Regions from separate parts of the Finegoldia sp. P1-F-LS genome, predicted to be linked through region 1. Evidence: a T-box and tRNA genes for the amino acid it is inferred to sense, from the RefSeq annotation. Region 1 holds a T-box; the other holds one or more tRNA genes.
What was found. A T-box is a leader RNA that pairs with one kind of tRNA and senses whether it is charged. The one in region 1 lies ahead of pheS (phenylalanine--tRNA ligase subunit alpha), so its partner is inferred to be a tRNA-Phe.
Positions count from the first base shown of each region.

Region 1 (3,422 bases):
AGATTTTCTCAAGTTAAAAAAGCTTTAGCAATAATAACTTTGTCAATGGCTTGGGTAATTTTTGTAACATTTGCAATTTTAGTTATAGACAAAGCAAAATACTTGGATGTAGTGTTCGAAGTAGTAAGTGCTTTTGGTACAGTAGGATTAACTAGAAGCTTAACTCCAGGAATCAATAGTATTTCTAAGATTTTAATAATTTCAACGATGTATATTGGAAGAGTTGGATCTTTAACAATACTTTATGCTTTATCCAATACAAAAAACAAAAAAGCTTATAAAGAAGCTCACGAAAATATTATAATAGGTTAGGTTTAATTATGAAACAATTTGTAGTTGTTGGCTGTGGTAGATTCGGCAGAGCATGTGCTATCGAACTATCCAATACAGGCCACGAAGTTTTATTAATAGATAATAATGAAGATACTGTTGATGAAATGAGTAGAATAGTTACTCATGCAGTGTATATTGAACATTTAACAGAAAATTCATTGAGTTCTGTCGGTGTTGGAAATTTTGATGTGGCTATAGTTGCTATTTCTTCGAACTTTGAAGCATCAATTTTGTCAACAGTAGTTTGTAAAAAACTGGGTGTTAAAAAGGTAATAACTAAAGCAAAAGATACGTTACACGGTAATATTTTGCTAAAAGTTGGTGCAGACAGGACAATTATTCCAGAAAATGATTCGGCCGTTAGACTGGCAAAAAGTTTGATTAGTGATCAAATTTTTGATTATATTGAATTTACTGATGATTATTCTATTGCGGAGATTACTCCTAAAAAAGAATGGATTGGAAAGAATTTTATCGATATAGGAATAAGAAGCAAGTATGGAATTAACGTTGTTGCAGTTAAGAACAATGGGGAAATGAATATTAACCCTTCACCAAATTATACAGTTAAGTTTGAAGACTATTTGATAGTAATAGGATCAAATGAGGATTTGGATAAGATTACTGAAACAGGCGATAAAGATGATAACCTCTACTTCAAATAAAATATATAAACATGTAAAATCACTTTATAAGAAGAAATATAGACAAAAATACAATGAATTTGTCATAGAAGGCTACAAGCTTTATCAAGAAGCAATTAAATCAAATATAAATATCAAACAAGTCATAATAAGAGAAGGTGAAAATTTTCTTGATGAATGTGTCTATTTTGATTCAAAAACTTTCAACAGTCTCAGTGAAATGAATAATCCCGAAGGAATAATTTGTGTGGTTAGTTTTATTGAGCAAAAAGATGTAAAGTCAGATCAAATTCTTTTTTTAGAAAATATCAATGATCCAGGAAATCTGGGGACTATAATCAGAAGTGCTGAAGCTTTTGGTTACAATAAAATTGTTCTATCTAATAATAGTTGTGATATTTATAATTCGAAAACTATTAGAAGTGCTATGGGAAGCTTATTTAGAATGAATATTTCTTATGAAAATATAAATGTGCTTGAGAAGTATAAATCAAATGGGTTTAAAATATACGAGACATCTTTGGAGAAAAATTCCAGAAGTATTTTGGAAATTAAAAACAAAGAAAAGCACGTTCTAATAATTGGAAATGAAGCAAATGGAATTAGCGATGAAATAAAAAAATACGCTGATGAGTTTTTGATAATTCCTATGGATAATGTAACAGAATCATTAAATGCTTCTATAGCTGCTAGTTTGAGTATGTTTTATTTATCCAAATTGACAAATTAGTAGTTATATTATAAAATAATTAAAAATGTTGAAGAAGAAAATACAAAACTAGATATACAGAGAGATATGGGTTGGTGTGACATATTTATTGAATTTTGTTGGTTCGCTTTGAAGTTGCCATTATGGTCGTATAGAGTCCGTTAAACTTACGAGTGATGTTATCATAAATTGGGTGGTACCGCGGAAATACAATCTTTCGTCCCATAGGGGATGAGAGATTTTTTTATTGTTTAAGGAGAAAATAATGAAAGAAGAAATTTTAAAAATTAAAGAAGAAACTGTCGGTTTAATAGACAATGCTAGTGATTTAAAATCATTGGAGGATATTAGAGTAAAAGTTCTTGGGAAAAAAGGAGATTTGACTCTTGTTCTAAGAAATATGGGAAAACTTTCTAAAGAAGAAAGACCAGTTATGGGTCAACTAGCAAATGAAGTTAGATCTGAAATCGAAGAATTGTTATCCAATAAATTTGAACAATTAAAACAAGAACAAAAAAAGATTAAATTAAAAGAAGAAGAATTAGACGTAACTGCAAACAGAGGTGTAAGAGAAATTTCTCACAAACATCCATTGAATGAAACGATAATACAATTGGAAAATCTGTTCCAAACAATGGGTTTTGATATTGTAGATGGTCCTGAAATTGATACAGTTGAAAATACATTTGATTTATTGAATTCACCAAAATATCATCCATCAAGATCACTATCTGATACTTTTTACTTGGATGATAAAACTGTACTTAGACCACACACATCAAGTGTACAAATTAGAACGATGAAAGCACAAAAACCACCTATTAGAATGGTTTCAGCAGGAAGAACTTTTAGATTTGATGATGTGGATGACACACACTCTCCAATGTTCCATCAAATCGAAGGCTTGGTTGTGGATAAAGGCGTTACTATGGCTAACTTGATGGATACAATAAATATTTTCATTAAAAACTTATTTGGTGAAGAAATAGAAACAAGATTTAGACCACATTATTTTCCATTTACTGAACCTTCAATGGAGGTTGACGTTACTTGCTTCGATTGTAAAGGTAAAGGTTGCCCAAGTTGTAATGATACAGGTTGGAGTATGGAACTTTTAGGATGTGGTATGGTACATCCTAATGTTTTAAGAAATTGCGGAATTGATCCTGAAGTTTATACCGGATTTGCTTTTGGTATGGGAGTAGACAGGATTACAATGGTAAAACACAAAATCGACAATATAAGATTGTTGTACGATAATGATAAGAGATTTTTGAAACAATTCTAGGAGGAAGTATGTTATTACCTATTAATTGGCTTAAATATTACGTCGATGTAGACGAAACAATAAAAACTATTACAGATAGACTTTCAGAAACAGGAAGTCACGTTGAATCAGTTATAGATAAAAGTAAATATTTAAATGATAAATTAATCGTAGCTAAAATTAAGAAAATTGATAAACATCCAAATGCAGATAAATTATCTATAGTTACCTTAAATACAGGAAATTCAGATATAAAAGTAGTTACAGGCGCAAAAAATATAAAAGAAGATATGTATGTTTGTTATGCACAAGTAGATGCAACTCTTCCTGGAAATATTGTTTTAAAAGAAGCTGACCTTAAAGGAATTATGAGCCCTGGTATGTTGACAAGTTTTGAAGAAATGGGTTTTGAAACTTCTGTTGTAGATAAAAACTCCAAAGATGGAATAGCGGTTTTATCTGAAAATAA
Region 1 covers NZ_JBRFJH010000001.1:363,053-366,474, reverse strand. The annotation lists gene ACU68Y_RS02025 (TrkH family potassium uptake protein) at 1-312, shown strand, start outside; gene ACU68Y_RS02020 (potassium channel family protein) at 321-998, shown strand; gene ACU68Y_RS02015 (TrmH family RNA methyltransferase) at 976-1,707, shown strand; T-box leader at 1,727-1,914, shown strand; gene pheS (phenylalanine--tRNA ligase subunit alpha) at 1,952-2,974, shown strand; gene pheT (phenylalanine--tRNA ligase subunit beta) at 2,983-3,422, shown strand, end outside.

Region 2 (3,422 bases), 190 kb from region 1:
ATCATCATCTTTTGGATAATAATATTTTATCTTTTCTTTATTTAAAATTTCAATAAGTTTTTCTTTATATTTGTACTTTTCAAGATTACCATAAAATACAAGCCCCAAATCAGAACTATATCCACAAGTTCCACCAATAAATCCTGTATCATAACCTTCTAGTTTTATTTCACCAGAATCTATCAAAAAAGCCTCAATATGTTCCTTCTGAACACTATTAAATATAGATTTATCACTTGTAATCACAAAATTATTAGTAACTATTGTTGAACATTTGGAATATCCCTGATTTACCATTATTATTTTCTCGTCTTTAAGAAGTTTCAAGATAACAGGATCAATAGATTTTTTATTACATATCAAATGATTCTTAATCGAAAAGTTATTCAACAAGCAATCTTTTGGATATTTATCTGATATATCAAATTCTGTTACGTATAATGTTATATAATTTGGAAGATATGCCCTGTAATGATTATATGACTCTTGGGAACAAACAAATGTATTATCGTTTATTTTTCTAATTTGCATATCGACATGGTCACATACTTTTTTATCCAATTTATTGCTATTAAAACTGTAAATAATATCGTAACTACTCTCTTGCAAAAACTTTATTAATCCATCCTTAGATTTAAAACTAACTATTGCAAATTTCTTACGAAATTCTTCAAATATATCATTTCTTATTTCCAATCTATTTTGATTGTCCAAATGTTCTTTAATAATTTCATCAAAAATAAATCCTTTAAACTTAAATTTAATTATATCAAATAAATTTGAAACTGCATAATCCATTAAAAATCTAAAAACCTTAAAAAGTATTGAGTTATTAATCTTATCAAAATAAATCTCATTAATAATTAATTCATTATCTTCAAAATCTAGCACTATATATCCTATCAATTTATCCTCTTCGTAAATCACGAAATGATTTTTTTCTAGTATTTGTTTTTTCATAGATTTAAGTATAGTAGATCTATTCTTAGCTATATTTGAATCAAATTTATTTTGACATAAGATATTGTTTCTAAGTTTATATACAAAATCAGATAACTCTTCGAAGTGTTCATCTTTCAATAAATCAATAAAAATCATAATAACTCCTTAGCATATAAAAAAAAGGAAAGTCTATAATAAACTTTCCTTTGGAGGCGACACCCAGATTTGAACTGGGGGTGAAGGTGTTGCAGACCTCTGCCTTACCACTTGGCTATGTCGCCATATGGAGCGGAAGACGAGACTCGAACTCGCGACCCTCGCCTTGGCAAGGCGATGCTCTACCACTGAGCCACTTCCGCACACATTTTGGTGCCCAGAGCCGGAATCGAACCAGCGACACAAGGATTTTCAGTCCTTTGCTCTACCGACTGAGCTATCTGGGCTTAATGTATCAAACATTACTTAATAAGTATAAACTATTAAATTTGTTTTGTCAAATTTTTTTACAACAATTTAAACCTAACTTTACAAATTACTTATACCTTTGCAATACTCTGTCATTCAACCCATACCACAATGCATCTTCTATTGAATTATTTAAAACATTTTTCAAAGTTTTAACAATTTTTTTGTACAAATTTTCTAATTGCCACATATTCAAAAATTTTTCTTCAGAAATCACAATACTGTCGTTAATAGATTTCATCACCAATTGTTTATCCATTTTGCTATTAATGCTAAATATTTTGTCTTTTAAAATATTTTCGCAATAATTATCTATTATTGAATCCTGTACTCTAAAAGCATTTGATTTGTTTTTAATAGAGCAAATCATTTTGCTTTTTAAAAATTTAGCACTTCTACTTTCAGTATTATGAAGAAGAATATCAGATTTTTTTATTGTTGATGCCGGAATATGCCTTAATACATAAAACTCTAGTTCATCGCTTATATATTTATTATTGAAACCTTCAGTGTATGCTTGAAGATAATAAGTAAACTCAATTTTATTAATATCTTCTGAGATTAAGTCAAAAACGGCTTTAATAATATTATCTTTATCATTTCTATAGGAAAGATGGTTATTTAAAACGTTGTTTATCTTATTAATAGCATTATATTTAACATAACACGGTTGTATTTTGTTTTCTTGTTGAACAATATCAAGCATTAAGTATAAAGCTAATAAATCGTCTTCAAAAAGAAATTTTTTTTCAAGCTTTTTCTTTAAATTGTTCATGTTGTAAGCTTTATACATAACTGTACTCCTAATTATATTTAAAAAACAAAGGACTTTTGATAGTATCTTTCTGTAGAGAATATTTCAATGGTTTCAAAAATAAAACAGAAGATAGAATAATTCAAACCATACGCAAAGTCCAAATCCCTAGTTTTACCTTCTGACATGCTATATTCATCGACTATATCTTCAATATAATTTTTAACCAATGTTTTTAACATCACGCATTCATCGTTATCTATGTTTATTCGACTAGTTTTTATTGCTTTTTTGTTAAATACATGATTTTGAGATATCTTATTCAAAACTCTTTCGTAATTCATGTGATCTTTTAGATGCTGATTACATCTCCATCTTTTTGCGTGTGGAAGGCACACATAATCACTTAGATAATGACTTATTACTCCAAGTTTTGTACTTAAAATCTTATTTTGCAATGAGTTTAATCTTGTTAAATCTGTAAATTGAAAAAGATAAATTATAGTGATAATTTCTTTAACAATATAATTTATACTTTCTTCTTTATAATGGCGTATTAGCTTATATTTTGGTAAAATATCTGGACTAACAGCTCCCCATTCTAACTTTTTTATATTTAAATTGATTCCATAGGAATCCTTAATGTCTTGATTTATTTCTCTAACAATTCTCTTATGAGTTTCCGGAAAAATATTAATCACTACCTTTCGTCATTGGACATATTATTATTTTAGAGTAATTTAAGTTAAAAGTCAATTCTTAACTTTTGCACATAAACACAAGAAAATCGCTAATTCTCAATGATTTCTCGTCTATAACTTCATTTATCAGATTAACAAATTCACTAGAATATTTTTCAGTTAAAAAAGAATAATCTATGTTAAGAGAATGTATTTCAAATTTTTTCATTTCGCAAAAAACGTTATAAATTAAGTTTTTGAAAATATTTTTGTTGTAATCTTTTAAATTTTCTGGCAAATTTGCCAATATAACATAATCCGATATTAAATTGAAAGCAGGAATAATTTTGCATTCACCTTTTTCTATCCCACTTATTTTTGTAAGAGGCTCCAAAATTCTTTCTCCAGCTTTTTCAACTAATTTTTTTGAATTCTCTTCTAGAAGTGAGTTTTCTATAAAATATAAAATTGCATCACTTTGTAGCTCAAAAATATTGCCTTTAACAAATCTTATATCCATAAAATCTCCCCTTTTTTATTTACTATATTACCAATATCAATTATAATACAACATAAGAAAA
Region 2 covers NZ_JBRFJH010000001.1:169,983-173,404, reverse strand. The annotation lists gene ACU68Y_RS01110 (DUF6873 family GME fold protein) at 1-1,098, opposite strand, end outside; tRNA gene ACU68Y_RS01105 (tRNA-Cys) at 1,150-1,223, opposite strand; tRNA gene ACU68Y_RS01100 (tRNA-Gly) at 1,227-1,301, opposite strand; tRNA gene ACU68Y_RS01095 (tRNA-Phe) at 1,310-1,385, opposite strand; gene ACU68Y_RS01090 (hypothetical protein) at 1,475-2,200, opposite strand; gene ACU68Y_RS01085 (zinc dependent phospholipase C family protein) at 2,221-2,862, opposite strand; gene ACU68Y_RS01080 (hypothetical protein) at 2,921-3,361, opposite strand.
Region 2: it has a tRNA-Phe gene. The T-box ahead of pheS (phenylalanine--tRNA ligase subunit alpha) is inferred to sense a tRNA for this amino acid. The anticodon was not compared.